Regions from separate parts of the Desulfobacula toluolica Tol2 genome, predicted to be linked through region 2. Evidence: predicted binding sites of a transcription regulator. Region 2 holds the regulator's gene; each other region holds the start of a gene.

What was found. Region 2 encodes sigma-54, which starts transcription at its own class of promoters, with help from an activator protein. Its sites were predicted from a motif close to TNTGGCACANTTTCTGCTNT; they were not measured.
Region 1: TOL2_RS19355 (type I polyketide synthase) is a predicted target of sigma-54. The motif match lies at 9,281-9,300, and genes of this name have one in related genera.
Region 3: TOL2_RS01425 (DVU0772 family protein) is a predicted target of sigma-54. The motif match lies at 8,221-8,240, and genes of this name have one in related genera.

Annotation. Positions count from the first base shown of each region.
Region 1 is NC_018645.1:4,247,088-4,258,156, reverse strand. Features, by position in the region: gene TOL2_RS24385 ((Fe-S)-binding protein) at 1-1,020, shown strand, start outside; gene TOL2_RS19385 (ParA family protein) at 1,179-1,937, shown strand; gene TOL2_RS19380 (ParB/RepB/Spo0J family partition protein) at 1,934-2,812, shown strand; gene ispH (4-hydroxy-3-methylbut-2-enyl diphosphate reductase) at 2,809-4,521, shown strand; gene TOL2_RS19370 (FapA family protein) at 4,628-6,733, shown strand; gene TOL2_RS19365 (acyltransferase) at 6,739-7,635, opposite strand; gene TOL2_RS19360 (sigma-54-dependent transcriptional regulator) at 7,644-9,128, opposite strand; gene TOL2_RS19355 (type I polyketide synthase) at 9,374-11,069, shown strand, end outside.
Region 2 is NC_018645.1:2,559,252-2,570,320, forward strand. Features, by position in the region: gene lepB (signal peptidase I) at 1-395, opposite strand, end outside; gene TOL2_RS11800 (homocysteine biosynthesis protein) at 421-1,584, opposite strand; gene TOL2_RS11805 (M23 family metallopeptidase) at 1,686-3,062, opposite strand; gene kdsA (3-deoxy-8-phosphooctulonate synthase) at 3,219-4,031, shown strand; gene TOL2_RS11815 (KdsC family phosphatase) at 4,037-4,552, shown strand; gene lptC (LPS export ABC transporter periplasmic protein LptC) at 4,549-5,127, shown strand; gene TOL2_RS11825 (LptA/OstA family protein) at 5,087-5,656, shown strand; gene lptB (LPS export ABC transporter ATP-binding protein) at 5,656-6,378, shown strand; gene rpoN (RNA polymerase factor sigma-54) at 6,381-7,823, shown strand; gene hpf (ribosome hibernation-promoting factor, HPF/YfiA family) at 7,836-8,390, shown strand; gene TOL2_RS11845 (PTS sugar transporter subunit IIA) at 8,399-8,857, shown strand; gene rapZ (RNase adapter RapZ) at 8,917-9,795, shown strand; gene TOL2_RS11855 (PTS sugar transporter subunit IIA) at 9,792-10,205, shown strand; gene gap (type I glyceraldehyde-3-phosphate dehydrogenase) at 10,255-11,069, shown strand, end outside.
Region 3 is NC_018645.1:295,451-306,519, forward strand. Features, by position in the region: gene TOL2_RS01385 (aminopeptidase P family protein) at 1-1,669, shown strand, start outside; gene TOL2_RS25080 (rubredoxin-like domain-containing protein) at 2,014-2,178, shown strand; gene TOL2_RS01390 (hypothetical protein) at 2,214-2,396, shown strand; gene TOL2_RS01395 (rubredoxin) at 2,755-2,934, shown strand; gene TOL2_RS01400 (rhodanese-like domain-containing protein) at 2,997-3,827, shown strand; gene TOL2_RS01405 (NAD(P)/FAD-dependent oxidoreductase) at 3,913-5,034, shown strand; gene TOL2_RS01410 (FAD-dependent oxidoreductase) at 5,080-7,224, shown strand; gene TOL2_RS01415 (ferredoxin) at 7,286-7,477, shown strand; gene rbr (rubrerythrin) at 7,492-8,067, shown strand; gene TOL2_RS01425 (DVU0772 family protein) at 8,347-8,700, shown strand; gene proC (pyrroline-5-carboxylate reductase) at 8,795-9,652, opposite strand; gene TOL2_RS01435 (KamA family radical SAM protein) at 9,991-11,069, shown strand, end outside.

The sequences.
Region 1 (11,069 bases), 1.7 Mb from region 2:
AGGGCACAATGGCCAAAAGATAAAAAGCCAAAAGGAATTACAAGCTCTTGTGACATGGCATTGAAACACGATACTTGTTCAGCAATGGGTGCCAATGAAGAAGATTTCCAGTTTGTGGTGGAAGACGTTCTTGAAGAGTACCAGGAATCACAGCCTGAGTTTGCTGAAATGAAGGCGGACATAAACAGGGAAGGTGCCTATTACTTTTTAAACCAGAACTCAAGAGAGCCTGTGACTGAACCGGATGAAATGGTTCCGCTGTGGAAAATTATGCACCTGGCAGGTGCAGACTGGACCTATGGGACTAAAGGCTGGGCAGCAGAAAATTATTGCCTGTTTTCCGCAGACGATGAATCCTGGGAAAAGATTGTTCGGACAAAGGTAAAGGCAGTGGAGGATCTGGGCTGCAAAGTCTGGCTAAACACCGAGTGAGGTCACGAACTTTTCGCAGTCCGGGCTGGATTGCAAAAATTCAATATACCTTACAATTTTGAAATCAAAAGTATCATTCAACTTTATGCCGAATGGATCAGGGATGGAAAACTCAAGCCATCTTCGGACTGGAACAAGGAAAGACAAATCAAGTTCACGGTTCAAGATCCCTGTCAGCTGGTCAGAAAATCGTTTGGCGACCCGGTTGCCGAAGATTTGAGATATGTTGTCAAGGCGGTTGTGGGAGAGGAAAATTTTGTTGACATGACACCCAACCGCTCCAATAATTTCTGCTGCGGCGGGGGGGGCGGGTATCTCCAGTCAGGTTTCCAGGAGCAGCGGCGGGCTTACGGGCAGACCAAAGCCAACCAGATCCTTGCAACCAAAGCTTCGTACTGCATTACGCCCTGCCATAATTGTCATGCCCAGGTGCATGATATGGCTGAAGTCAATGATCATGCATGGCAAACCACACATCTGTGGACACTCTTAAACCTTTCCCTGGGAATACTGGGTCCCAATGAAAGAGAGTATCTTGGTGATGATTTGAAAGATGTGGATGTATTTCACCCGGAATCGGCCATGTAATAGGCATTCTTGAATTTAAGATCAAACTTGAGTCTTGTGCGGCAATTTAATTGCCGTACAAGGCTTTTTTTATGTGTCTGCTCTGTACGATGGAAAAGGGGATTTGATGTTTTTAACTGATTGCCTAAGGATGGCAATTATGATAAGGAATTTTGATTATGACCCAGATTATCAGTATAGCGAACCAGAAGGGGGGCGTTGGCAAGACAACTACCTCTGTTAACCTTTCAGCCGCACTTGCCAAAATCGGGAAAAAAACTTTGCTTGTAGATTGTGATTCCCAGGCCAATGCAACAACCGGAATGGGAATTGACAAACTATCCCTGGAACATTCGTTGTATCAAGGTCTCATTGGTGAGGCTGATATTAATGATATTATCTGTCCTACAATGATGCCTAAACTAATGATGATTCCGTCCGATATTGATCTTATCGGGTTTGAAATTGAAATGGTGTCTGCCGACGACAGGGTAAAAAAATTGAAAATGCTTCTGGAACAGGTAAAGGAAAAATTTGATTATATTATTATTGATTGTCCGCCAGCCTTAAGTTTGTTGACATTAAATGCATTTACGGCTTCAGATGCAGTCTTGATACCCCTTCAAAGTGAATTTTATGCGCTTGAAGGCCTTGGGCAGTTGCTGGACACCATAAAGCGGGTCAAATCTTCTTTTAATCCGGGATTGAAAATCAAGGGAATTCTTTTGACCATGTATGATAAACGAACCAATCTTGCTCAACAGGTGGTTGAAGATGCAAAAAAATATTTTAAAGATATGGTTTTCAAAACAAAAATACCGCGTAATGTAAAGCTTGGAGAGGCACCCAGTTATGGATTGCCTGCTATTATATATGACAAACAGTCACAAGGATCAAAGAGCTATGTTGCATTTGCAAGGGAATTTTTGAAAAGATGATAAACAAAAAAAAAAAAAAAACCGGTCTTGGTAGAGGTATTTCAGCCCTGATTCCTGATTTTGATTCGTTTGATACGCCTGAGAGCAGCCCTGATTTTTTGATGTGTTCTGTTGATGAAATAGCACCTAACAGGTATCAGCCCAGAACCGTATTTGATCGGGAAGAACTGGACAAATTAAAGGATTCCATAGCACAGCAGGGGGTTTTGCAACCCTTGCTGGTAAGAAAACTTGATGATTCTTATGAGTTGATCGCAGGAGAGAGAAGGCTTCGTGCCGCCAGGGAAGCTGATTTGACTCATGTGCCCGTGTTTGTAAAAAATCTTACAGATGAACAGGTATTGGAGGTTTCCATTATTGAGAATATCCAAAGGCAGAATTTAAATGTTCTTGAAGAGGCTCAAGCCTATCACCGGTTGATCAAGGAATTTGATTATACCCAGGAAAAGGTTGCAAAAAAGATAGGAAAGAATCGTTCCACAATTGCCAACCTGCTGCGCCTCAGAAGTCTTCCCCAGGTGATTAAAGACAGCCTTGTTGCAGAACAAATATCCATGGGACATGCAAGGGCTCTTTTAGGTGCTGATTCAGAAGAAAGCCGGATTCATCTTTTTGAAATCGTCATTAAAAAAGCATTGTCTGTAAGAGAAACCGAACAATTGGTAAACAATGCCAAAAAAGTTTCTCCCAAATTGAACAAAACAATATCTGCCGAAGAAAAACAATTTCTTGATGACACCTGTTCCCTGCTTTCCAGCCGGATTCAATCCAGCGTCAGGATTCAAAAAAAAGGAGATAAAGGCAAGATAGAAATCAATTTTAAATCCAAAACAGAGTTTCAGCGCCTGGTGGATTTTTTGAGCGGGGTTTCATGAAGATATGTGTGGCTAAAACAGCCGGGTTCTGTATGGGGGTCAGGCGTGCTGTGGATATGGTGCTGGATGCTTCCAATATGTCAAAGGAGCCGATTTATACCTATGGCCCTTTGATTCATAATCCCCAGGTGTTGCAGATGCTTGAAGAAAAGCGGATTTTCAGGATTGATGAAATTCCGGAAAAAGGCAGCGGTATTGTTTTAATCCGGGCTCACGGAGTACCGCCGGAGGATGAAAAAGCCCTTAGGGATGCGGGTTTTACTGTTATTAATGCAACCTGTCCCAGGGTGGTGAAGGTTCAGATGATTATTAGCAAATATGCTCAAAAAGGTTATTCCACAATCATTATAGGAGATGAGAAACACCCTGAAGTTGTGGGTCTTTTGGGATATGCAAAGGCAAAAGGTCATACAATCACATCCATGGATCAGCTGTTGGCACTGCCCAGGTTTGAATCTGCCGTTGTTGTCGCTCAAACCACTCAAAATACAGCTTTTTTTGATCAAATAAAAGTCTGGTGTAAAACCCATTTGCCCCATTATAAAATATTTGATACCATTTGCGGCTCCACTGAAAAACGTCAGGCTGAAATCCGTAACCTTGCCGAGAAAAATGATGCAATTGTTGTTGTCGGCGGAAAACAGAGCGGAAATACAAAAAGGCTGGCACAGATCGCATCTTTGACAGGCAAGCCCGTAAGCTGCATTGAAAATATTTCCCAGATTGATTATGGAGAATTGTCATCAGCTGGGTCTATCGCTATTACCGCCGGGGCATCGACTCCCAACTGGATTATTAATGAAACATACAGAGAAATAGAAAGTCATTTTCAACAACAACATCCCTTGAAAGCGTTTTTATGCTTAATTCGTGATTTTTTGCTGAAGACCAATATAATGGCTGCAACAGGTGCCGGTTTTCTGACCTACGCATGTTCCAAGATCCAGGGGGTTGCTCAAGATTTAGATCACGCTTTGATAGCCATGCTGTATGTTCTTTCAATGCAGATCCTGAACAATTTATTCACTATTAAGTCTGATAAATATAATCATCCCCAACGGGCGGTTTTTTATGAAAAAAACCAGTGGTTTCTGTGTGCTTTTGCGATTTTATCAGGTTCGACCGGCCTTTATTTGAGTTTTATCAGCGGTATGTTTTCTTTTGTTATTTTACTGTTTATGAGTCTTTTGGGATTATCTTATAATTTGAAAATCATCCCTTTTGTGTCAAAAAAAAGGCAATTTGCCCGGATAAAAGATATTCCCGGTTCAAAAACAGTTCTTATTGTTATGGCATGGGGCATGGTTACCTGTCTTTTGCCGGCTTTTGCAAATCAAAGTGATTGGCGGTCGGTTGCAGTGGTTTTTTTGTTCGCTGCAGGTCTTGTGTTTGGAAGAACGGCATTCTTTGATATTCTTGCTGTTCAGGGTGACAGGATTACCGGAAAAGAAACGCTTCCCATTCTTTTAGGGGAAAAAAAAAGTTTTGCTATTATAAAATATGTTTTGATTTTTGAAACAGTTCTTATTGTGTCGGCATGTTTTGCTGATTTATTGGTAAGTGGAGCGTTCTGGTTTGCTTTCATACCCCTTGCCATGCTTTTATTGATACAGTTTTTTAAAAACAATAGCATTATATCCGGGGCACATCGAGAATTTGTTATTGAAGTTTCATTACTTACCACGGGATTACTGGCCGCTGTAATTTAATTTTTATGTGAAAGTCTTCAAAAATCCAAATAGTGACTTTCATGTTTTGTTGTGGGCAAATCTGAACGAAAGACAAGGTCTGCCTTGGCAGTTATACGGAGAGAGTATGACCAAAGACAGTCATGATAAATTGAAAATTCCATTAATAGGTCTTTTGGCGGTTAAGAATTTTATGATCAACAAGGAAGATCTTCAAAAGGGGATGTCTCAGTGTTCTGGTGCAAAGGATCACCAGGCAGCGTTGAAAAAGTATTTTTTATTCAATAAGCTTATCTCTTCACAAAATATGGAAAGGCTTTTACAGGTGGCAAAAGCTTTTGAAATGCGGCAAAAAGAATTCAAGTTCGGTGCTGTTGCCATACGGAAAGGATTTATTAATAAAAGTGTTTTAAAATTGGCTCTGGAAGAACAGGAAAATGATATAAAGAGCAGAAAATCTCCTCGCCTTATTGGCGACCTGCTTGTGGAAGCGGGTATGTTAACTCCAAAACAGCGTGACGATATCTTAAAACTGCAAAAAAGACTCAAAAAGAAAACCAAAAGCACATTCGACCAAGAAGAGAATAAAAATATCCCTGATGAAAATTCATCCAGGCTTGAAGAAGATGAAGGTATTTTGCTGATACCTGAAATTATTGACGGTGGAATCAAGCTTGAAATTTCCAAAGATTTTATGTCGGCATTTTTAACAAAAACAGAATCCTTTGATAAAAATATTACTCTTGCACAAATACATGAGGCCTTGTTTGATAAAGGCATTGTCCTGGGAATTGTTGATGATAAAATGATTTTAGGATTTATTAATTCCAGTGGGTTTAAGAAGAAATCTTTCAGGGTTGCCCAGGGTATTACTCCTATCCAGGGCAAAGATGCCCGTATTGAATTCTTTTTTAATACGGATTATTTAAAATCAGGTGGATTTAAATTAGACGGTACTGTTGATTTTAAAGATCGGGGTGAAACACCGCATGTTGAAGAAGGTACAGTGCTTGCTGAAAAAATTCCCATGCTTGAATCAAGACACGGTCAGACTATTTTTGGCGATCAAATTGAAATGATACCCGTAAAAGACATTGCCTTGAAATTCGGAAAAGGCGCAAAGATTTCAGAGGATGGATTTAAGGTTATTGCGGAAGTTACTGGATATCCTAAATACAGCCTGTCCGGTCATGTTTTTGTTTATGGCGAGTATATTACCGAAGGAGATGTGGATTATGAAACCGGCCATATTAATTATGACGGAAATATCAATGTCAAAGGGCGTATTAAAGCTGGCTTTAGAGTAAAAGGCAATGATATTAAGGCTATTGAACTGGATGGCGGCATTATAACAGCTCAAGGCGATGTAATAATTGCAGGCGGTATCAATGAAGCCAATATTTATGCCCGTGGAAATGTTTATGCCAGGTTTGTCCACAATTCAAAAATTTTGTGCATGGGCAGTGTTGTGATTCAAAAAGAGATTGTTGACTCGAATATAGATTGTTCTGGAAGCTGCGTGATTGAAAACGGAAAACTCATGTCTTCAATAATTTCAGCCAAAATGGGGGTGAAAGCCAGGAATATCGGAACTGAAATGGCCTGCTCCAGCGTCATAAGAGTCGGCAATGACGTGTTTTGTGAAAAGGAACTGGAAAAAAATAGGAAAAAGGTTGAACAGCTGGAAAAGCAGGCAGAACAACACCGGAAAGACAAAGAAAAATTAAAGCAGAAAAATGTGGCCGTTCAAAAGAAAATAGTAGATTTTGCCCATATTCAGGATAGATCTCAATTAGAGGAAAAGGAACTTAATTTAAAAATTTCTTTGATGGAAAAAAATACGGAAGATTACCAGGCCATTGCTGAATTAAGCAAGAGAATTGATACGTTAAGGGCAAATGCCCAAAAAGCTGAAGGAATTTTGAATGCTTGTTTTGATAAAACAGATAAGCTTGAACAAAGAATGAAAAAACAAAACAGGGAAATCAAAATTTTAGAAAAAAGACGTGATAAACTTATTGATGAGAGAACCAATCTTATTGCGTGGACAAAGGATAAGCCGGGTAATCCGGTCGTGATTGTTGACGGGGTGATCATGCCGGAAACCCGTATTATAGGCAATCACAGTGAAAAGCGGGTGATGGATCTGATGAGGTATGCAAAAATCATGGAAGTTGTATCCAAAACTGATGACGGCCAGAATATTTATGAAATGCAGGTGGTATCTATTTAAACAAATTAAATTTTATCTGCTTTTAATTGTTTTATTTTATCGTCTTTTTTTTGCCATAATGAATTCAACCACATGAAAAACTGATCCTTATACTTAGTGTCATTAAAATAATCCCCGGTCGGAAAATCGGTTAAGGGGATAACTTCAAAATCAATAATTATTTTATTGACCCTGCCTGAAATATAGTCCCAGAATGTTGGAATCTCATCCGGATAGACAATTGTGACATCAATGATTTTATGAAAATAGTCTCCCATAGAGCCTAAAACAAAGGCTATTCCACCGGCTTTTGGATTTAAAAGATGCGTAAAATGATTGTCTGGGGCTCCTTTTTTCCGGGGAGTGAGTCGGGTTCCTTCAACAAAATTGATGATGGAGATTGGCGTGTGTTTGAATTTTTCACAGGCCTTTTTTGTCCTTTCAAGATCTTTGCCTTTCAGGTGGGGTTTTTTTGTTAATTGTTTTTTTGAATACCGTTTCATGAATGGAAAATCCAAAGCCCACCAGGCCAGCCCTAAAAACGGGACCCAGATCAGTTCCTGTTTTAAGAAAAATTTCAGCATGGGGATTTTTTTGTTCAAAATGGTCTGCAATGCTAAAATGTCAACCCAGGACTGGTGGTTGGAAATAACAAGATACCATTCTTTTTTTTTCAGGTTTCCAAGCCCCCTGATATCCCAGTTTATTTTGCAAAACAGTTTTGAGTTGAATGAATTAATATCTATCCAGAGGTTGGCAATGGATATCAGTATGTTGTCAATAATAACAACAACACAATAAACCGGGATAAAAAATTTAAACAACGCCAGCAAAATCAATGGAGGTGTCAAGCAGACGGTGTTTAATGTATACAGTATCAGGGATAAAATGCCTTTGAGTGAGTGGGGTAAAAAATAGAGCATAAATTTTTTCAATCTCTTTTAAAATTTATAATATGTTTTTTTATGGTTCGTCTGTCCAGTCCTGTCAGCTTTGCCACCTTTTCATAGGTGCCGAATTTTTCATACAAGAGCCTGCAATATCCTGATACCAGTAACGGAACAGAGATGTTAAGGTTTGAAATTCCCTGTATCAGTTCCTGGGTAAGTGACCCGGCTTCTTTGTCATCTTTTTGTTTGCCTCGATAGTCCCGCCGCAACAAAACGCTTCTAACGCATTGCTCAAGTTCCCGTACATTTCCAGGCCATTGATAATTCTTTCCAAGCCGTCGGTCAATAATTCTTTTGACTTTTAGAATTAATTTTTCAGAACGGGTGCCGGTCATTTTTTGTATTGTGAAATCAAGCAGGTCATCGAGTTCGGAAGGTTTTTCTCTGATCCTGATACTCAGAGGCGGGACTTCAATGATATCAGAACACAGCCGGTAATAAAAATCGTCCCTGAACACCTTGCCGTCAAGAATATCCTTTTTGGGCCTGTTGGTCGCTGCAATGACCCGTCCGTTGAATCTTGATGTTTCATGGGTTCCCACAGGGGAAAAAGTTCTTTCCTGGAGAACCCGTAATAATTTGATCTGAACATGGTTGGGGATCTCACCTATTTCATCCAGAAGAATGGAACCATGGGGGCTGCACCGGTCAAACACGCCCTGGTAATCCTCCATTGCACCTGTAAAGGCACCTTTTGTGTGGCCGAATAATTCAGACTCCAGCAGGGTTTCAGGATACTGGGAAAGGTTAAGCGAAGAAAAAGCCCGGGTAAAGCTCTGGGCAAAACATTGTTTTTTCTCATCAAAGGGGATATATCCGCTTCTTCCAATGGCCTTGGCAGCCGTACCCTTTCCCGTGCCGGTTTCCCCTAAAAGCAGGGTGGAAAAATCCTCCATTTTGTTCCATAAGAATTTGTTGTAAAGATCTATATTATAAGTGAAAACATTGTACCATAAATGTTTTTTCAGTGTTTTCATGCACGGGCTGCTGCCCACAAGGGAGTTGGAAATAAAATAAAAAGCCCGTCTGAGCTGGTAGGACAGGGCAAAATAATGGAAAACGCTTTTGTCGTCAAATCCTTTTTTATGGAGCATTTCCATGGCTTTTGGGGCAAACGGAACCTTGACCGGGATGTCCTGAGCTTTGATTTGATCCTTTATCAGCTGATCAAACTCATCTCTGAATTTGTGAAAGATATCAAACAAAAATACAATTGTAATGATCTCCTTGTCCTGGCCTTGAAACGCATTGATGTCTGCACGGCCCTGGCTTTCAAGAGTTTTTATCCGGTGGTCCACTTCATTTATGCACAGGTCTTTGCTTTCTCTTCGTGAGGCCGAAGGAAAATGGCCTGCAATTTTAATATCAAGCTTTTCTCTCAAATCGCTGAAAGGATTTGCAAAAGCGGCATTATAGACTGTTCTGAAAAAATGGTGTTCTTCTGAACTGAGTTTTGCTTTTTTCACTCGGTTCTCCATAAAAGAGTATTTTTTGATAATGTGCAATTTTGTACATGTCATATGCATAGAATGCAAGTTAAAAATCGTCATGTGAAAGCCGTAAAAAAGATATAGTAAAAAAAACTGTATATTTTCAATATGTTGTATGTTTGATTTGTGTTGGCACAATATTTGTATTATAAGGCGGCGCAATGTGATTTCCATGGTAGTGCCGTGGAAATAAAAAACAAAAAAATTATGGAGAAACACTTATGATTAGAAGAATACTGAATTCAAGACTTCCTTTGATGGTTTATAATCCGGTAAAGGTATTTGATATAAAGTATTTTATAGAAATTTTCAACGCTGGCGCTCTTCCGGTATTTGATACGGAATTTATACCCCATGATGAGATCCTTCAAAACGCCAGGTTGCTTTCCAGAGAAAAATTAAGTTTTGGTATTCGACTTTCAAATCATGACACAGACCTGATCGAAAAAATCAAACATCTGCAGATGGTGAATCTTGATCTATTAGTTTGTCCTCTTTCAAAAGATGATACACCTGCGGATTTCAGCAATTTTGCAGACACTAAAATTGTTCTTGAAATAAAAGATATTAATATCAACGATAAGATTAAATCAGTTGATCCCCATGCCCTTGTCCTGAAAGGAAATGAAGCCGGTGGAATGGTGTCAAAATATTCTTCTTTTATCTTGATGCAGTGGTATTTGAAAAACAGCGGACTGCCCCTGTTCATTCATGGCGGTGTGGGAAAGTATACGGCAGCAGGCATGTTTGCCGCCGGTGTCTCAGGTCTTGTCATGGACAGCCAGTTTCTCATGACCGATGAAGCCCCGGTATCGGATAATTTTAAAAAGCTTCTGGGAATGGTGGATGAAAGTGATTCCACCGATATTACGGTTGACGGCAGCGATATTTACAGGGTGTTTGCAAAACTGGGAACTAAAATTGTTAAAGACCTGAAACTCAAAGCAGTTGAATTTGCTGATGATCCACAGGGAAGAAAAAAACTGTATGAATTGATCGAAGATAATATGACTGCATTTGACAAAACAGATGTCCAGTTTATCCAGTCTCTTTTTTATCTGGGCCAGGACGGTATATTTGCAAAAGACTTTATAAAAGAGTCAAGTTGTCTGGGTGATATTATTTCAAGCTTATTTAAAACCATTGGTGAAAATTTAAATTTTATTGATGAGTTTGACCCTGTAAAACCAGACTCTGCATTTGCCGAAGCCCAAGGAACGAAATTTCCGCTGATCCAGGGACCCATGGCAAATATTTCCGACAGTTCTGATTTTGCAAACAAGGTTCTTGAACAGGGGGCTTTGCCGTTTTTTGCAGTGGGAAGTCTTCCTGAACAGCTGGCAGATGATATGCTCAAAGACGGTGCCCGAAAAGTGGATAATTTCGGTGCAGGGCTTGTGGGTATTGAAGCCTTTAATCCTTCTGTAAAACAGCACTTGGATATGGTGAAAAAGTATAAGGTTCCCTATGCATTGTTTGCCGGCGGGATTCCCTCCCAAGTGGCGGAACTTGAAAAAGCAGGCACCAAAACTTATCTTCACACTCCTTCAATTTCCATGATGGAAAATGCTTTGAAAAGCGGGTGCAAACGGTTTATCTTTGAAGGCGGGGAAGCCGGTGGCCATGTGGGAACCCTTTCCAGCATGGTGCTGTGGGAAGCTGCCATTGCCGCTTTGATCAATAAAGAATATGATTTGTCAGATCTGTACCTGGTATTTGCCGGTGGTATTTCCACCTGCTTTGCCTCTTTTTTTGTTTCAGGGTTTGCCTCTTTTCTTGCAGCCAAAGGGGCTAAAATCGGTATCCAGGTGGGAACCGCCTATCTTTTTGCCGATGAAATCGTGGAAACCAAATGCATTAAGCCGCAATACAGGGATATTATTCTCAAAGAAAACGAAACCATGCTGATCGGCAAAA
Region 2 (11,069 bases):
CTGGTTTTATAAACAGCATAAGGCTCATTTTCAATTAGCCTGTCATTTACATAAAGTTTTTTATTAACAATTTCCACGGTATCCCCGCCTGTGGCAACCACCCTTTTAATAAAATCCTTGGATGGATCTTCAGGATACTTGAATACAACGATATCACCTTTTTGAGGATCTTTAACCGGGATCAGTGTTTTTCCGTCCGTAAACGGAATTTTTACTCCATAAATAAATTTATTGACCAGGATATGGTCTCCGATTTGAAGCGTTTCAAGCATGGAACCCGATGGGATCTTAAATGCTTGAACAATAAACGTTCTGATAAACATGGCAATAACTATTGCTATAATGATTGCCTCTATATTTTCCCGCAAAGAACTCTTAGGTTTCTTTTCCGCCATTTTTTATCCTTAAATTATTTAACCTCTAATAAAACATATGTTGTGGTTGACCTAAAAAGAACTTTGCTTTCTGGATGGATTTTTTTAAAATATCAGCTATTTTTCGTGCCTTTATCATTGAAGATAATGGAACTGTTGGGATTTTCCTTCCTTTGATCATAATCGAACCGCTTTTCAGTTCTGCATAGCTTACCTGGCCATAGGATTTTGAAATGCCTTCTGGATAATCATATCCATAATCAACAACCTGAGTAAAAATATCTTCATCGCAAACCGAAGTATATTTAAGGATCTCTTCATTTAGAATAGGGATCGGAATTCCAAAGCCAACGGACAAAGAAACGCCGTAGCCTCGAATACTCTGGCCGACAAGCCACTCGGGAGACATCTGCTTTAAATCCCCCATTACGGCAAGGGTCCCAGCAGGTGTCACAGGCACGCCGTTCAATCCTCTTTCAACCTTATTCTTATGCTGGGTGCCGGTCCATGTTACATACCCTTGTGCGCCTCCCAGAAAAATCCGGGTTCCCACACCAATTGTTTTCAAATAAGGATCATTTAAAAGCGGACTGAGTTCACCTGATGTTGAATAATTGGCATTGCCCATGTCCGATTTTAAGGTTCCCATATAAGTATATTTAATTTTATCGGATTTATTGATTGCGCAATTATAATTTTGATAGGCATTTCGAGGATTACACAACATGGCATTTGGCAACTCTTCCAATGTGACCAGCTTTTCTATTTTTCGATTGGGGTAACAGTCCGTGCCATAACTTTCCGCACGTATATGAACTTGTTTTCCGGCAACCAGATCCTGGATCACATGTCCGCCGCCATAATTAAACTCACCTGGATGACGTTTGTTTAACGGGTCATCCTCACAGGTCTGGGTAGCACCCAGATAACAGTCTACAGCTGCTAAGCCTGAATATGCCTGCACATTGTTAATCCAGGTTTTTGTTGTCCTGACAAGGGGTTTGGACTGGCCGATATTGATAAACGCCCCGGAAGAACACATGGGTGCAAATGTTCCGGTGGTTACCACGTCAATTTTTTTTGCCGCTTCAACAATGCCTTCTTTTTTAGCAATATCGATAATTTCTTCTGCAGTCACAACCACAGCTTCGCCGGCCGCAATTTTTTTATTTATCTGTTCAATTGTTTTATTAACTTTGTAATCACTCATAATAAACCTTATCGTATCGGGTACAGATTTAGAATCTGTGCCCACGTTTCTTGATCAGGTGCAGATTTAAAATCTGCACCCACATTACTGTCCCCTCGTTGCTAATCAATCTGCTTCACAAAATCAATTTTTGATGTAATATTATTTTTAATCCATGAATCATCCCACCATTCAACGGGATTTACAAAAACATTATGTACAATCATTGAAAAATGAAGATGATCGCCGCCGGCAAGGCCCGTCAAACCAGTGGAACCAATATCATCACCTTTTTTAACCATATCCCCTTCGTTTACTGACATATGGTTTAAATGAGCATAAAGACTGCAAAGCCCGAATCCATGATCAATCATAACGGTATTGCCGAATATGCCGATAAATTTTGTCAGAATCACCTTACCCGAATTGGCAGCTTTCACTTGCGCATTGGACGTTGAAGCCAGATCAACCCCTAAATGAACCGCCCTGTCAATTTCGTTGCCCTTATATTTATAAGTTCGTCGATCAGCGAATCCAGCTCTCCTTGCAGATCCATTAAGTCTTGAAAACATTCCGTCCCAGTATTTTTCATTTTGCGTTACTTGAGGAATCTTTAATATGGTTTCAACATTATTTTTTCTGACCTCACCATTGATATATAAAAATTTTTTAAGCAAGGAAGGTTCTTGTTCTTGAAAAAAACCATTTTTGTCATCCACATCAAAATCATAAACTTTTTGTTCCAGAAAACGATCGGAAATATTCAAAACGTCTGTTTTAAAATTTTTATCCCTTATATAATGATAAAATCCTCTTTTTGTAATGTTGCCTGCCATATCTTCTGCAATGACGGAAAGCTGAGTGCCAGTACCCTGCATGTGGCTTAAAGCAAAAAAAGCAGCATAGATCTGTTTATCTTCGAACAAACCGGCATGACCCGGGAAAAAATTATCCCCCACTTTAACACCGCTTTTTAAATTTTCTTCAAACACTCTGTAAATAACAAGACCGGAACCGCCACGTTCAACATTGTGACGTTTCGTTAAGACCCTCACTTTGGGAGGTTTTGAATCAATAACGACCTTTTTTTCGACATAAAAAACATTACCCTTGTTCCAGCCTCGCCATGAATAGTCAGAAACCATTATCCGGATAACTGCTTCACCATCTGTCATACCATATTTCCAGAACAAAACAGGTATGGTAAAAGTCTCTTGCGTCTTCTTCACTTCAGGAAACAACCCTAAAAAAGTTGAAGAAGCATATTGCTTGTCCAGCAAAACCTTTTCTTTACCCTGCTGCATTATGGATACCATAATCTTGCGCAGACCTGTTTGACGATCTGTAATGTTCAGTGACATTTCATAGGATTTTTTCAAGTATATAGACGGTATTGTAATATCGACAATTGGTTTTTTGCTTTCAAATTTATGAACAAGCACCCAGACAATGGGAATAAAAACAACAAAAAACAGAACAAAAAAGACAAATCTTTTCATCAATAATACCTATCTTTTCAGGAGGTTAGTGTGTGAATAAATAAATTTACAGTAAAATAGCAGCTATGGTCGAACTTATCAAGCAATTTTCCATTCTTGACTTTTTTGACCTCAAAATATAATTTGGCTCCAAAACCTTTTATTCAGGACACAATTATGGACAATTTTTTTTTCAATTTAGTCGATAGACCAGACCCGGGATTTTTTCTCATTGCCGGTCCTTGTGTGATAGAAAGCCATGAAATCACTTACCGTATTGCAAAACATTTAAAAAAAATCACGGAACAACTTGATATTCCCTTTATTTTCAAGGCATCCTTTGACAAAGCAAACCGTACTTCCGTTCACTCTTTCAGGGGCCCTGGCTTTAATGAAGGATTAACCATTCTTGAAAAAATCAAAAAAGATCTGGATATTATGGTTATTTCAGATATTCATTTGCCTGACCAGGCTCAAAAAGCGGCAAAGGTTCTGGATATTATCCAAATACCGGCATTTTTGTGCAGACAGACTGATTTAATCATGGCAGCCTGCAATACAGGCAAACCGGTCAACATAAAAAAAGGACAGTTTTTATCTCCTCTTGACTGTAATAATATTATCAACAAGGCAAAAGAATCCAAAAATACCCATATTTGTATTACAGAAAGAGGCTCCTCATTCGGTTATAATAATCTTGTTGTGGACTTTAGATCCATACCGATTATCAAAAATTTAGGCGTACCGGTTGTCTTTGATGCGACACATAGTGTTCAACTTCCCGGAGGTGCCACAGATTCTTCTGCCGGAGAAAGGCAATTTGTCCCTACTTTATCAAAGGCAGCCATAGCAGCAGGCGCAAACGGATTGTTTATTGAAACCCATCCGGAACCCGACAAAGCCCTGTGCGACGGACCCAATTCCATGCCGTTAAACGATATGAAAAATCTTTTATCCACCCTTGTGGCAATCAAACAAGCAGTGGGATAATACATATGAAAACCAAGCTTGCCAATATTGATCTTTTGCTGCTGGATGTGGACGGGGTATTAACAGACGGAAGCATAACCTATTCAGACTCGGGAGAACAGATAAAAAGTTTTCATTCACGAGACGGCCTAGGGCTGCGACTGCTTATGGATGCAGGAATTGGCGTCGGCATCATCACCGGCCGCAAATCAAAGGCCTTGGAATACCGGTGTGAAAATCTTGGGATAACCTTGTTGTTTGACGGTATCAAGGATAAATCAAAAGCCCTTGACAGCATCACTGCCCTAACAGGAACAGCACTTGAAAAAATAGCGTTTGTCGGAGACGATCTGATTGATCTTCCCGTCATGAAAAGAGTGGGACTTTCTTTTTGTGTCCCCGAAGCACCAGAAGAGGTAAAAAAGCATTCAGATATTATTACAATCCAAAAAGGAGGCCGGGGAGCTGTCAGAGAAATTTGTGACAACATCTTGAAAGCAAAGGGATTATGGGACATCATCCTTAATCAATACCTGTTATGATATACGTTTCAAAACACAAACTGACCTATCCTTTGATAGGCCTGTTGATTTTAATGATTGTCATCATCAGCGGCTTTTTTTATTTTGACAAACTGCTTTCCACCCCACCGCAAATTAACGATATTAAAATAGACTCCAAAGCCGCTTTGAAACTGAACTTTTTAAAGCAGATTTCAAAGAAAAACGGGATAAAGGAGTGGGAGCTGAAAGCTGGCTCTGCAACTCTCCTAAAAAATGAAAACAAGGCTGTTCTAACTGACGTTTCAGTCTTTTTTTTCACAAAAGACAATAAAAAAGTTCACCTGACATCTCAAGAAGGCATCCTCCAGACAAAGACGCATGACATGACATTTTCCGATAATGCGGTTGTAACCTATGAAACTTCTGTCCTGAGAACTGATAAGTTGCATTATAACAAAAAAGAACATATAATCTATTCCAACACTCACGTGAGGCTTGAAAAGGAAAATTCCTTTATTGAAGCAGATTCAATGAAAACGGAACTCAATAATAATATGATAATTTTAAATGGGCATGTTAAAGGAAATTTCAGTGAAAAATTTGTTATTCAATAAATCAACATGCCTTTTTTTTGTGCCTTTTTTTATTTTTTGCTTTACAGGGCTATTGCAAATAAAAATTGCCCACTCCCAAACGCAAAATACTTTCAAAGAAGCTCCTATTCGCGTTGAATCCGATAAAATGATTGCACAAAAAGACACCTCAATGATTGAATTTATCGGTAACGTCAAAGTCACAAGAGCGGATTTTATTGTTTTTGCTGATTCCATTCAAATTTACTTTATGAATGACAATAAAAACAAGGATGCTCAAAACAATATCAAAGAAATCATTTCGACCGGAAACGTCAAATACATTGCCGGAGAACGAAAGGCATTTGCTGACAAAGCTGTCTATACAACCAAAGAAGGGATATTGGTTCTAACCGGCAAATCTCCTAAATTAATAACAGGCTCAAGTTTTGTTACCGGAACAAAGATTACTCTTTTCAGAAATCAAGATAAAGTACTCGTGGAAAGTGACGGTAAAAAAAGAGTTGAAGCGCTTTTTAATCCTGAAGATAATATCACTGAAAAACAATAATGACACAACTTGCATTAAAAAATCTTGTAAAAATCTATAACGGCAAAAAAGTTGTGGATCATGTCAGCCTTAAAGTGAAACAAGGCGAAGTAACAGGTCTTTTAGGGCCAAACGGAGCGGGCAAAACAACTACATTTTACATGTCGGTTGGATTGGTCAAACCCGATCAGGGTGAAGTTTTGATTGATAATGATGATATTACGCAATATCCAATGTATATAAGAGCAAGAAAGGGAATCGGATATCTTCCTCAGGAATCAAGCATTTTTAAAAAGCTGACGGTAAAACAAAATATTGCTGCCATACTTGAAGTGTTGCCCCAAAACGGCATTGATATTGAACAAAAAACCATGGGCCTGATGAAAGAGCTTGGCATTATAAATCTTGCCGGGCAAAAAGCCGGTTCCCTTTCAGGAGGAGAAAGACGGCGGCTTGAAATTTCAAGAGTCCTTGCCACAAACCCATTGTTTATACTTCTGGATGAACCTTTTGCAGGGATTGATCCTTTGGCGGTCATTGATATCCAGCAAATAATTTATCAGTTGACTAAAAAAGGAATCGGCGTTTTAATATCGGATCATAATGTAAGAGAGACCTTGGGAGTTTGTGACAATGCATATATTATGAACCGGGGCAAGGTTATTGAATCGGGGAATCCTGATAAAATCATTTCAAGCAAATTAGCTAAAAAAATCTATTTGGGAGAAAATTTTAAACTATAATTATGGAACTTGGATTACAACAAAGTTTAATCTTAACTCAGCAACTGGTCATGACGCCTCAACTTCAGCAGGCTATCAAGTTGCTCCAGCTGTCGCGCCTTGAGCTTGCCGAGATGATTCAACAGGAAATGGAACAAAACCCTGCTCTTGAAGAGGCCGGTACAGAAGAGCCATCTGACAATAATATTACTGCCCTGGAAAATGAAATCCCCTCCTCTGAAAAAGAGGCCCCTTTAAAAGAAGTCACCATTGAAGAAAAAGTAAGGTCTGACACAGACTGGGAAAATTATATTAATGAATATAATTCTACAGGAAGAGTCTATACGGAATCGGAAAATACAGAGGCTCCGAATTATGAAGCTTTTACTTCTGAAAAAAAGACACTGCAAGCCCATCTTCAGTGGCAGTTAATGCTCCATGGACTCAGTGAAGAAAAAGAAAAAATCGGTCATATGATTATCGGGAACCTGAACAGGGACGGCTATCTTTGCAGTGATATTGAAGAAATTGCCGAGACTTCCGGTGTTGAAATAGAAGTTGTTGAAGATCTGCTTTCAGTACTTCAGACCTTTGATCCGCCCGGTATTTGTGCCAGAAACCTTCGTGAGACCTTGCTGATTCAAGTTCATCAACTGGGTATTGATAATCCCATCATAACTGAAATCATAAACAACCACCTGAAAAATCTTGAAAACAGAAACAGCAAAAAAATTGCCAAAGCATTGAAGATATCCCTTGATGATGTCAGGGCAGCCGTAAAAATCATTCAATATCTTGAACCTAAACCCGGTCGAAAATTTTCCACTGAAGAACCTGCATATATCACGCCTGATATCTATGTCTATAAGCATGAGGATGGTTTTAAAATTGTAATGAATGATGATGGGCTTCCCAAGCTTAAAATCAACAGATTTTATAAAAATGCCATTGCCAACGGCCATAAAATATCAAAAGATACAAAAAATTACCTCAATGAAAAAATGCAGTCTGCATCTTGGCTGATAAAAAGCATACATCAGCGTCAAAAAACAATATACCTTGTAATGGAAAGCATTCTAAAATTTCAAAATGAATTTTTTGAAAAAGGGATTGCATATTTAAAACCACTGATTCTAAAAGATATAGCAGAAGATATTGAGATGCATGAATCAACAATCAGTCGGGTGACAACCAATAAATATGCCTATACCCCCCAGGGACTTTTTGAGTTAAAATACTTTTTTAACTCTTCAATCGAGCGAACCGGCGGAGAATCCATGGCATCTGCAAGTGTAAAAGAAAGAATAAGACTTCTTATAGAAAACGAAAACCCTGAAAGTACTTTAAGTGATGAAAAAATAGCCAGCATTCTTCAAAGCTCAAATATCCAGATTGCCAGAAGAACGGTCGCTAAATACAGGAAAGTACTGAACATACTTCCTTCTAATAAACGCAAACAGCTTTAAGGAGGTTTTTTTATGCAAACAACCGTTACCTTTAAAAAAATTGACACATCTGTTGCCTTAAAATCTTATGTTCAAAAAAAACTTGATAAATTTGATAAAATGCTGGACAGCCCGGCTGAAGCACATGTTGTGCTGTCTGTTGAAAAAATCAGACATATAGCTGAAATCACACTTACTTGCGACAAATTAAAAATTCATGCCAAAGAAGATTCCGAAAGTATGTATTCCTCTATTGATGCACTGATGGATAAAATAAAACCCCAAATTAAAAAACACAAAGAAAAAGTCAAACAGCATCTGTCAAGAAATAAACAGAGCATTAAAAATGAATCTGCTCAATTGAATTTATCTGCAGAATCATTTGACAACCCTATGACAGACCAGATGGTAGACACGATAATTATTGAAACAGTTGATACTAAACCCATGGATATTGAGGACGCAGTGATTGAATTAGATTCCGGAAAGCAATCTTTTTTTGTTTTCAACAATGCCAGGACAGAGCAACTCAATGTTCTATACAAACACAATAACGGTAAGCTGGGATTAATCCAGCCCATAGGATAATTCATTAAATGAGAATCAGCCGGCTTCTTAATAAAAACTCTATTATTGCAAACCTTAATGCCAGTGACAAAAAAGGGGCTATTGATGAACTTGCCTCAGCAGTTTCACAAACAACAGATGCATCAGCCAAAGATATTGCCACTGTTCTCATGGAAAGAGAGCAGTTAGGCAGCACTGGTATTGGTGGCGGCATTGCAATTCCCCATGGAAAACTTGATTCGGTCGGATCAATTATTGTCGGTTTCGGACTCAGTCCAAAAGGGATTGAATATGAATCCCTTGACAATAAACCCGTCCATATTTTTTTCCTGTTATTGACAACACAAAACTCTACCGGTGATCATCTTAAAGTATTGGCCCAGATTTCCAAACTTTTAAAAATGGATCATTTTAAACAAAGACTGCTAACCGCAGAATCCGTTGATGAGATTTACAATATCATTATGGAGCAGGATGAAGACTTTTAACCTTTGGGTCACACATAATTTAAAGGTAACAAGCAACCTGAAGGTCATAATCAAGTAAAATGCAAAAGTTTTATATCATAACCGGCCTTTCCGGGTCCGGAAAAACAACGGCTGTTCAAGCATTTGAAGATGCTTCGTTTTATTGTGTCGACAATATGCCCATAGAACTTTTGCCTAAATTTCTGGACCTGCCGTTAAAAGAGAGTCCTGAAATCAAGGGACTGGCGTTTGTGATGGATATGAGAAGTAAAAATTTCATATCAAATTATGCACAAGGCATTGCCTCAATTGAGGATCATTTGAGTATGACACCCCGGATCATATTCCTTGAAGCCGCTGAGAACAAACTGTTACAAAGATTCAGCCAAACCAGGCGGCAACATCCCCTGACAAATGAAAAAAGTCTTTTGGACAATATTCAACTGGAAAAAAGAATGATGGCACCCATCAAAAAAACGGCACATCATATTATTGATACGACCCATTTGAATGTTCATCAGCTGAAATCTCAAATCCTTGACCTTATTCATGATGGGGACAAATCCATCAGTCTGACAAAAATAAATATTATTTCATTTGGATTTAAATATGGGATTCCCAATGATGCCGATCTTGTTATGGACATGAGGTTTTTGGCCAATCCCTATTTTATAAAGGAACTTAAAAGCCAGGATGGAGAGTCCGAAGCGGTTAAACATTTTGTATTATCACAAAATGAAACCCGGATTTTTCTTGAAAAATATTTAAACCTGCTTGATTACTTAATTCCTTTATACAAGATGGAAAACAAGGCATATCTCACGATTGCCGTTGGATGTACAGGCGGCAGACATAGAAGCGTGGCCATTGCAAGAAGTATTTATGAACATTTAATTAAAAAAAGACTTAATCCCGGTCTGATCCACAGAGACATTGACCGGGACATAAAGGAAACATGACAGGCATACTTTTAGTCACCCATGCAAATTTAGGAAGTTCACTTGTTGAAACTGTTGAATTTATTTTAGGAAGCAAACAGGACAACCTGTTTTCCGTTTCCATTAATATCCTTGAAGATCCGGATAGCTTAAGAAAAAAAATTAAAAAAGGAATTTCAAAAGTCATAACAGACAATGGCGTTATTATTTTTACGGATATGTTTGGAGGAACGCCTTCAAACTTAAGTTATGCTTTCCTGGAAGAAGGACGGGTGGAAGTCATTTCCGGTGTCAATCTTCCTATTCTCTTAAAAGCAGTCAAATCAAGATCCAAGATGGATATGGAAAAATTAACCTCATCCCTTATAGAACATGGGAAAAAAAGCATATCCCTTGCCAGCGAGATTTTAAAGGGAACAAAAAGGGCATAATTTTTTTCTTATCCATATTTTTAGCAGGTATTTTAAAGGAGAACGAAAAATGACTATCAAATTAGGAATTAATGGATTTGGCAGAATCGGCAGGATGGTCTTTCGTGCAGCGTTAAATAATCCAGATGTGGAGGTGACGGCTGTCAATGATCTTACAGACACAAAAACCACAGCCCATCTGCTTGAATATGACTCTGTTCATGGTGCCTTGAAAACCAAGGTTTATGCAAACAAAGATTCAATTATTGTTGACAATAAAACAACCAAAGTTACGTCCTTTAAAGATCCTGGACAAATTCCATGGAAAGATACAAATGTGGATATTGTCTGCGAATGCACAGGGTTTTTCCGAGATCGTGACGGTGCTTCCAAACATTTTGTAGGAGGAGCTAAAAAAGTTATCATTTCTGCGCCTGCAAGCAATCCTGACATTACAATCGTGATGGGCGTTAACCATGACATGTATGATCCTGCATCCCATAACATCATTTCAAATGCGTCATGTACAACCAATTGCCTTGCTCCGGTTGCAAAGGTTTTGCTTGAAAACTTTGGTATTATCTCAGGCATGATGACAACCATTCATTCGTACACAGGTGATCAGCGTATTCTTGATTTTCCACATAAAGATTTAAGACGGGCAAGGGCTGCCGGCCTTTCAATGATTCCAACAACTACCGGGGCTGCAAAAGCCGTATCATTAGTTCTTCCGGAACTTGACGGCAAGCTCAATGGTTTGTCTGTACGTGTACCAACCCCCAATGTTTCCATGGTGGATTTTGTTGTAATTACTGAAAAAACAGGCCTTGGAAAAGAAGATATAAACCTGGCTTTGGAAAGAGCATCCAAAGAACATCTTAAAGG
Region 3 (11,069 bases), 2.3 Mb from region 2:
ACACTGGCAGGCAAGAAAGTGGCTTACCGGATTTTCAGGCTCTGCCGGAACGGCTGTCATAACACTTGATCATGCTGGTTTGTGGACGGATTTCAGATACTATATCCAGGCTGAACAACAGATCGCAGGATCACGGTTCAAGCTGTATAAAGCGGGAGAACCGGATGTTGCGACCTTTCAAAAATGGCTGATTGATACGCTCAAGCCAAAAGATACCATTGGTATGGATGGGAACGTGTTCAGCACAGCCAATGTGAAAAAGTATGAAAAAAAATTTAAAGCCAAAGGCCTTTTGCTGGATACAAAAATGGATATTATAAGGGAACTATGGACTAACAGGCCTGCCATGCCAATGTCACAGGCCTTTTGTCTGTCGGAAAAATATGCCGGAGAAAACAGACAGGATAAAATCAGGCAAATTCGGAACCGGATGGATACCCTGGGTGCAGGCTACCATTTGACGGCAACCCTTGATGATATTGCCTGGACCTTGAATCTTAGGGGAAAAGATGTTCATACAAATCCTGTAAATATTGCGTTTTTATTGATTGGACCTGACAAGGTGTCTTTGTTTGTCAACAAGAAAAAAATAAGTGCTGCGCTTGAACAGGAGTTGAAACATGATGGTGTTCACCTTGCTGAATATGAAAGCATTACCATTGCATTATCGCAAATTCAAGATCAGCAAACAATTTTAATTGATCCTGAAAATACCAATTACAGACTGTATCAGTCTATTAATAAAAATTGCAGGATTATTGAAAAGCCCAATCCGGCCATTGCGCTCAAGGCTGTTAAAAATGAGACACAAATTGCTCATTTGAGACACACTGCAGTAAAAGACGGGGTGGCGGTTGTCAATTTTCTTTTCTGGCTTGCCCAGCAGGGTGAGAATGCACAAATAACCGAACAATCTGTTGCAGATATATTGTATGGGTTTCGAAAAGACCAGCATTTGTTTGTGGATAACAGTTTTGATCCGATCATTGCTTACCGGGACCATTCAGCCATGTGCCATTATTCGGCAACAAAAGAATCTGATGTGGTCATTGGCAGCGATGGTATGTTTTTATTTGATTCAGGTGGTAATTATTTTACCGGTACAACCGATATTACCCGGACTGTTTTTCGGGGTGAACCGTCAAAAAAGGAAATAACAGATTACACCCTGGTTCTCAAAGGCCATATTGCCGTGGCAACAGCACTTTTTCCCAAAGGAACCAGAGGGTTCCAGATTGATACGCTGGCAAGGCAGTATTTATGGAAACAGGGAATGGATTTTGGTCATGGTACAGGGCATGGCGTCGGGTTCTTTTTGTGTGTTCATGAAGGCCCGGCAAGGATCAGTCCCCATCCGGTTGATGTGAAACTTGAAAAAGGTATGGTGCTGACCAATGAACCGGGTGTCTACAGGGAGGGCGGTTATGGTATCCGTTTGGAAAACATGATTCTTGTGGATCAGGCCTTTGAAAATGAGTTTGGAACATTTATGAAATTTGAAAACCTGACATATTGTCATTTTGAAAATAATTTGATTGACACAGATATGCTGTCAGGCGAGGAAAAAGACTGGATCAATTCATATCACACCATGGTATATGAAAAGCTGTCCCCTGAACTGGATAAGGATGTGGCATCATGGCTCAAGGAAAAAACCCGGCTGATTTAAATGAAAAAAAGATCAGGCCCGGAGTAATTTATTGTAGCTGAGGGAATTTTTGTGGTATAAAAAGTATTATCTTTTTTGCTTTTCATGTTCATTTTCATTATGCAGTCACCTGTATTCGTTTCCTTTGTGGCTGGTCTTGCTATGGAATCAAATGATTTGATGAAATTTTTTGTGCAGAAACCCGTTTTTGATTTTTGATTGATTTGGCACGTTTTTTGGTTGTCTATATGTTTGATCGTTTATCTGATTGTCTGATAGAAAAGTTTTGATAAGAATAACATCAGAACAGATGTGAAAATTATCCATCAGGCAAAAATAGTTTGTTTAAAAAAAGGAGAAAAATAATGGTCAGCTGGTTATGTAGTAAATGTGGGTATACGCTTGAAGCAGATACCCCGCCCGAAGAGTGCCCGTCCTGCAAGAGCGATTGTTCCTTTGTTGATAATTCCTGCTATACGCCGGATTGCGAAGGAAAGCCAAATGATCCTCAAATCAAGGGAGAGGATTGAAAAAAACAGAATAAATCGAATGCCGGGAGGTTGTTATGACAAAAAAATACAGAATAAAAACGTCTTGCCCCCAGTGTGGATGTTCAGGAGTGTCTCACCTGTCTGAAGAGGAAATTAAAAAACGGTATGGAGATGTGCCCAATATCGAACTTGAATGTCATGAGTGCATGATGATTATGGATGCGGATGTTCAAGAAGATACAAATGCGGATGAGTGAATAGATCACCAATACCAAAGCGTATCACTGGGCAATAAAACATATGCGGCATGGGATAACATCCCATGCCTTTGATTTTAATGATTGTTTTGTGCCGGTTAAATCGTATGCTTTCGCAAGAAAAAATTGAATCACGCCTTTGACCGGGGTATTGTATTGCTCCAATCTTTATTATGATGTCTGGTGTCCGGATGGCTTTGAGACAGGTTTGTATTGTTGTGGCATGATACAAGAGTTTCTCTTGATTGATACAAAGAGGGCAATATTCGTGAGGAAGTTAAATGTGAAAAGTATTGAAGCTGAAATGGTTTTCAAAAAGAAATGACTTTAAATATGTGAAGGAAGAAAGGAATTCAAAGTGGCTGAACCCAAGGATATATACCAATGTCAAACAGTGAATTGCGGTTATCTTTATAATCCTGATAAAGGAGACAGAAAAGGAAAGATTGCAAAGGGAACAAAATTTGAGGATCTTCCGGATAGCTGGAGATGTCCTGTGTGCGGTGCAAGTACCAAGTCATTAAAATCGCTTGGTTAAGTTAAGGGTATAAAGAATAGACGGTTTTAATATTGATATGAAATTTAAAAAGAGGATTTGATATGAAATGGATGCAGTTTTTTACACCTGCTAAATCGTTAGACTTTAAAGAGACGGAAAATTATATTTCTCAACATCCGGGAGAACAGATGACCATACTGGATGTAAGGCAGCCATCGGAATACCAGGATAGCCATATTCCGGGTGCCGTCCTTATTCCTTTGCCCCAGCTGTCGGACCGGCTGGGTGAGCTTGACCCCGAGCGTCCCACCCTGGTTTATTGAGCAGTAGGAGGGCGCAGCCGTGTTGCTGCTCAGATGCTTGCCGGAAAGGGGTTTAAAAGCGTATTTAATGTGTCAGGCGGGATAAAGGCCTGGCAGGCGAAAACCGCAATTGGCCCCCAGGATCTTGGAATGGACCTTTTCAGTGGCAAAGAAGAACCTCTGGATGTGTTAAAAGTGGCATATTCTCTTGAACAGGGGTTATGCGAATTTTATAATACCATGGAAAAACAAGCAAAAAAGAAACAGGTGAAAGATCTTTTTGGCAAATTATCTGAAATCGAAGTGAAACATCAGATGTCTATTTATAAGGCATATAATGAGATCAGTGCCGAGAAAGTGAGTAAGGATAAGTTTGAAACAATGGTTGAAGCAAAGGCTTTGGAAGGTGGTATGACGACAAAAGAATATCTTGATCTTTTCAAGCCTGATCTTGATTCTGAAATTGAAGTAATTTCCCTTGCCATGTCAATCGAGGCCCAGGCCCTGGATCTGTATCAGAGAGTTGCTTTGAAAATTGAAAACAAGGAATCAAAAGCGATGGTCAATAAAATTGCCAATGAAGAAAAAGCGCATTTGGCAAGCCTGGGTAAACTAATGGATGCTCTTTAGCCTGAATGTCACAAAGAACCTGAAGGTAACATGTAACCCGGATGTCCCATGTAATTTGAAGCTCATACCTAAAAGGAGAATGAATTTGAACAAAAATCTTGTGCTTGTCGGAGGAGGTCATGCGCATATGATGACCCTTGAAAATATCGGTAAATTTGTTGAAAAAGGGGTGAAAGTAACCGTTATAGGGCCTTCTGTTTGTCACTATTATTCGGGTATGGGGCCCGGAATGCTGGGCGGAACTTACACTCCTGAAGATATCCGGTTTGCCACCAAAGAGGTGGTTCAAAGACAGGGGGGTGTTTTTGTAAAGGATAAAGTTGTCCGGATTGATCCTGAAAAAAAACAGGTTTACACACATACAGGGCAGAAAGTTTCCTATGACGTAATCTCCTTTAATGCGGGCAGTTATGTTCCCATGCCGGAAGCGTTTGAAAATAATGATCATATATATCCGGTTAAGCCCATTGAAAAATTGATGGATGCGGCAGATAATCTCAAAGCCCTGTTTGCACAAAAAAAAATAAATATCAGCATTGTCGGTGGCGGCCCTTCATCTGCCGAAGTTGCAGGCAATGTATGGCAGCTGGCAAAAAAAACAAACCGGCATATGCCTGATATTCATATTTTTGCCGGTAAAAAATTCATGTCACGGTTTCCCGGGAACGTGAGATTGAAAATTATTTCCTCGCTTGAAAAAAGAGGGGTTCAAATTCATGAAACAGGGTATGTAAAACAGATTCAACCAGATGAAATTTATTTTGAATCAGGTGACACATTTTCAACAGATTTTCTTTTTATAGCGATGGGGGTTAAGCCTTCAACTATATTTGAGGCATCTGGTCTGCCTGTGGGGCCGGATAAAGGACTTCTGGTGAATCAATATCTTCAGTCAACAGATTATCCTGAAATATTTGGAGGCGGAGATTGTATCTATTTTGAGGATCAGCCTTTGGATAAAGTCGGGGTTTATGCGGTTCGGCAGAATCCTATCCTGATGCACAATCTGATGGCTGCCCTGGAAGGCGCTGAACTTAAGCCTTTTGACCCCGGGCCTGATTATTTGTTGATTTTCAACATCGGTGGAGGCCAGGGTGTATTAAAGAAAAATAATTTCGTGTTTGGCGGGAAAATTGCATTCATAATTAAAGACTATATTGACCGCAAATTCATGAAGAAATTTCAAGCCATTGAAAAGGTGGCATAGATATTTTGATTGTTGCTGTTAAATGCTGAAAAGGGAAGATGACGGATGAAAAAAAGTTTGGGAGTGAAAATTATACTGTTGATGGTCATCGCAGGTGTAATTGTCCTGTTTTTTTTGTTTGATCTGGACCGGTATTTTTCGTTCGTCAACCTGAAAAGTCAATTGGATTTCTTTGAGGGCTATTACCGTCAGCATAAAGCTTTAACCATGGTTATGTACATGGCAGTCTATGTTCTAATGGCGGCATTGTCTCTTCCGGGTGCTGCCGTTATGACCCTTGCAGGAGGTGCTTTATTCGGTCTGGTTTACGGAACTGTTCTGGTCTCTTTTGCCAGCACCACAGGTGCAACCCTGGCATTTTTATTTTCCAGGTATATGTTCAAAGACTGGGTTCAGCGTAAATTTTCATCAAACCTTGATGCCATTAACAAGGGGATGGAAAAAGAGGGTGGATTTTACCTGTTTGCCTTAAGGCTTGTGCCGGTGTTTCCTTTTTTTGTGATCAACCTGGTCATGGGATTAACGGCTCTTCGCACCAGTGTGTTTTATATTGTGTCCCAGGTGGGAATGCTGGCAGGAACCATTGTCTATGTGAATGCCGGAACCCATTTGGCAAAAATAGAATCAGCTGGTGGAATTTTATCGTTAAAACTTATTTTTTCCTTTGTTTTGTTGGGTATTTTTCCGATTATTGCCAGACGCTTTATATCGGCAGTTAGGCAGAGGAAAGTTTTTTCAAAATTTATGAAGCCAAAAAAATATGAGTATAACCTGGTTGTCATAGGTGCAGGCTCTGCCGGGCTTGTGGCCTCCTATATCGCAGCAGCCGTCAAAGCAAAGGTAGCCTTGATTGAGGCTCATCAAATGGGGGGGGATTGTCTCAATACCGGGTGTGTTCCCAGCAAGGCTTTGCTTGCCGGTGCTAAATTTCTTTCCCGTGTCAAAAGAGCAGAAGAGTACGGGTTTGACAAGGCCTCGGTAGAGTTTGATTTTGCAAGGGTCATGGAGCGGGTTCAATCTGTTATTAAAAAAGTGGAACCTCATGATTCGGTTGAGCGGTATACCGGGCTGGGTGTGGATTGTATTCATGGTAAAGCAAAAATCATATCCCCGTTTGAAGTTTGTGTGAATGATAAAATATTCACCACAAAAAATATTATTATCGCAACCGGTGCAACCCCTATGGTGCCTGACCTGCCGGGCCTGGAAAAGATAAACTATCTGACTTCGGATACAATCTGGGATATCAGGACCCTGCCGAAAAAACTGCTGGTGCTGGGTGCCGGACCTATTGGGTGTGAGCTGGCCCAGGGTTTTTCAAGACTGGGATCAAATGTGACACTTGTACAGAGAAGCGGCCGGATAATGAAAAAGGAAGACCCGGACGCGGCTCAGATTATTTTGGACCGGTTTCAGGCAGAGGGTATAACACTTTTTTTGAATCATTCAGCCAGAGCTATTGATGTTTTGGGGGAGGAGAAAAAACTTGTCTGTGACCATGATGGAAAAGAGGTAAAAATACCATTTGACGAAATATTGATCGCTCTTGGAAGGGTTCCTGATGTTAAGGGGGTTGGCCTTGAAGAGCTGGGGATTGAGTTGAAAGGCAATCAATCAATTAAAACCAATGAATTTTTGCAGACCAATTTTCCCAATATCTATTGCTGTGGAGATGTTCATGGTCGGTATCAGTTTACCCACACAGCAGCTCATGAATCATGGTATGCTTCTGTGAACGCACTGTTTGGCGGATTTAAAAAATTCAGAGTGGATTACAGTATCATCCCCTGGGCTACTTTCACTGATCCTGAAGTGGCAAGGGTGGGAATAAATGAGACAGATGCAAACCTTGCCGGCATTGATTATGAAATGGCCAGATATGGACTTGCTGATCTTGACCGGGCCATTGCAGATTCTGAAGACCATGGTTTTGTAAAGGTTTTGACCGTGCCGGGAAAGGACAGAATATTGGGGGTCACCATTGTGGGGCATCATGCAGCAGATGTGATTTCCGAGTTTGTATTGGCAATGAAGCATGGAATAGGATTGAATAAAATTCTTGGGACCATCCATATTTATCCTACCATGGCAGAAGCCAACAAGTATGCAGCAGGTTTATGGAAGAAAACCCATGCACCTAAAAAATTACTTGCATGGGTCGCAAAATACCACGCCTGGGTGCGCAAGTAAGGTGTGGGTTGTTAAGTTAAGGTTAAGTTAAATTAATTTTTTAAAAGGAGGAAAATTTAAGATGAAAGTAACCATTACAAAACAGTGCATGGGTGACAGAAACTGTAACGATCTTTGTCCTGAAGTTTTTGAATATGATGAAGATCAATTAAAATCTACGATTAAAATAGATGATATTCCAAAACATCTTGAAGAGATCGTTCGCCGTGCAGCAGATGAATGCGGTGCAGATGCCATTATTATTGAAGAATAAAAAAGAAGGTGCCCATGGTTAAATTCAGGGAAAGTCAGACAGCAATTAATCTTCATACCTCTTTTGCAGCAGAGACCCAGGCAAGAACACGGTATGATTTTTTTGCAAACAAAGCCCGGGATGAAGGGTATATCCAGATAGCAAAGATATTTGATGAAACAGCGAATCAGGAATTTGAACATGCCCTGCGGTTTTTTAAATTTTTTAACGGGGGTGAGCTTGAGATCAAATGGACCTTTCCCACCGGTGTTATCAAGGATACATATGCCAATCTTCTTTCAGCGGCAGCATTGGAAAAGTATGTCAGTGAGGATATGTATGCCAAATTTGCTAAAATTGCTGAAGATGAAGGCTTTGAAAGGGCAAAAGATACGTTTGTTAATATTATTGTTGCTGAAAAGCATCATGAAAAGCTCTACCTTGAACTGGCCGGGAATATTGCAACGGACAGGGTGATTAAAAAAGACGACGAAAGAGTCTGGCGTTGCCTGAGCTGTGGATATATTCACACTGGAAAAGCAGCACCCAGAAAATGCCCTGCCTGTGTAAAACCGGCAGGCTTTTTTGAGTTGCTGTGTGAAAACTGGTAAACTGCTAAGCTGTAACCAACACACTTGGTGATACGTTTTTGTATCACCAAGTGTGTCTCATTTTTTGTGCCAATTATTTTATATCTTTGATTTCCTATTCTCGCCAATGGTTATAATTCCTGTGTTTAAAGCCGTCTTATGATTCTGTCGTGTGCAGGCACGAAATTTGCTATTAACTATATTATGTTGTTGTAGTATGTCGAATTGGTTTTATAAAAGTGATTTTATAAAAGTAGTCCTGAAACAGTGGATTAACTAAAACACTAATTGGAGGCGACGATGAGTCTTAATGATATAAAAAAAAATTATGATCTGATCAATTCCGTAGACTGGGACATGACACCGGAAGAGGCCATTGCGCTTCATCTTGAGTGGGGGCCGTTAAGATCACAGGCCTATTATAATTCACGGGACAATAGTAATGAAACCGTCTATTTCGTCATTAATACATGGAAAAAAATACCGATTTTAACCTTGGTCAGACGGCGGGGGTTTGATTCCGAAGAACTGGGAACTTTCAAGCTGCCCCAAAATCTTGAAAAAGAATTTATGAATGGAATCGGCAAGTATAAGGGGGTATATGCGGTTGATGGAAATGTAAGGGATTGGCTCAAAAAGGAGCTTGACGTTTAAGCAGTTATTATAATACTTGTCTTGGAGTTTTTAATTGCAAAAAAAGTTCGGGACAAAAACACCATATAAGATGTGTTTTTGTCCCGAATGATTTTCAGCAGTCTTTTTTATTGTTTTTTATAAATTCTTTTACCATCATATCTCCCAGCTCTTTTGACCTTTTTGCAGCAGCTTCCACAGCATTGATCATGGTGGTTCTAAGCCCTCCCTGCTCCAGGGTGTGTATGCCCACAACGGCTGTGCCGCCGGGAGATAAAACCCTGTCTTTGAGTTGCCCCGGGTGTTCTTTGGATTCAAGCAGGAGCTTTGCAGCCCCAAGCACTGTCTGAGTCGATAAGAACAGGGAATCTTTTCTTGATAATCCCATTTTGACACCAGCGTCTGCCATGGCATCAACAATTGTAAAAATATAGGCAGGGCCGCTGCCGCTTAATCCTGTAAAAGCATCCATGAGGATGTTTTCCTGGATAAAGACGGTTTTTCCGACAGAATCAAAAATAGCCCGTGCAAGTGCTATGTCTTCTTTTGTGGCGTATTCACCGGCGGCAATTGCAGTGGCGCTCTCTTTGACAAAGGCGCAGATATTGGGCATGACCCGGATCAGCCGAAGTTCCTTTTTAAGCCCTGATGCAATGGCGGCCAATGGAACACCGGCGGCAATGGAAATGATCAGTTTTGATGTGTCAAGAGCGGATGCGGTCTCTTTTAAGACCAATCCTAAAATCTGAGGTTTTGTGGCATAGACGATGATTTCAGACTTTTTTACCACTTCAATATTGTCCGTGGTTGTTACGACCTTGTATTTTGTTTGGAGTTCTTTTAAACGGTCTTCTGCAACGTCTGAACATATAATATTTTCAGGTTTTGCTGCCTTGGAAAGAACTAAGCCGCTGATTAATGCTTCGCCCATATTCCCGCTTCCGATAAATCCTATTTTTTTTTCCTGCAGCATAATGACTGTACTCCTTCATATGATTGATTAAAAATGAAACTTTTATAATAAGATGTTAAAAACAATATAGTCAAGATAAATTGTGTTGATTTTCAATTCGCAATGCAATTGGAAAAGTTAAATTTTTTTGCCATTTAAGAATTGAATCGTGAATGTGTGTGTTAAAGAATGATTTGTGTAGGAATGATAATTTGCCGTTAAAATTTTTATATCAGCTTATAATGCTTTTAATTTAAAGATAAGATGTTTTTTGAAAAGCATTGACTCCAAATTAATTTGTTGGCATAATAGTTTAAATTACTTTGGATACAATCTAAATAATAGGGAGATTTTCTTTTATGCAATATAGGCCCTATACACTCAAGAATTATCAAAAGATTTCAAAATTGAAATCTTTGCCTGAAACGGCTTCATTTGATATGAATGTCGTTGGCAGGGTTTTGCCCTTTAAAACGAATAATTATGTGGTTGATGAACTCATTGATTGGGATAACTATGACAAGGACCCATTGTTTGCCATTAATTTTCCTCAAAAAAGGCTGCTGGAGCCGGAACATTTCGAACTTGTCTCAGGATTGTTAGAATCCGGTGCAGACACGGGTACAATTGATAGGACAGTCGATGAAATCCGGCAGGGACTTAATCCCCACCCGGCAGGTCAGCTTGATTTTAACGTCCCGGTGCTTGCCGGAAATAAAGTCAGTGGAATCCAGCACAAATACAAGGAAACCATGCTTGTGTTTCCGGCCCAGGGTCAGACATGTCATGCTTATTGTACCTTTTGTTTCAGGTGGCCACAGTTTACCGGAATGAGTGGGCATAAAATAGCATTGAAACAGTCGGACATTTTTATTGAATACCTGAAACATCATCCTGAAATCACGGATGTCCTTTTCACCGGCGGTGACCCCATGACTATGAGTGCAGGCAGGCTGGAGGTTTATATTAATGCTTTGCTTGAATCAGGGCCTTCCAATCTCAGAACAATCCGGATCGGGACCAAATCGCTTTCTTACTGGCCTTACCGGTATCTGACGGATAATGATTCTGAAAAAATACTGGAACTTTTCAGAAAAATTACTGATTCCGGTCTTCATCTTTCCATAATGGCGCATATTAATCATTACAGGGAGATGTCCACCGATGCTTTTCGTGAGGCGGTAAAACGCATCCAACAGACAGGTGCCGTTATAAGATCCCAGTCGCCGGTTCTAAAAAATGTAAATGACTCATCTGATATCTGGGAAAAAATGTGGATTGATCAGGTGAATCTTGGAATCATCCCCTATTATATGTTTATTCCCAGGGATACCGGATCTCACATATTTTTTTCCATCCCTTTGATCAAGGCATATGACATTTTCAGAAAGGCGTTCAGTCGTGTGAGCGGTCTTGCAAGAACTGTAAGGGGGCCTAG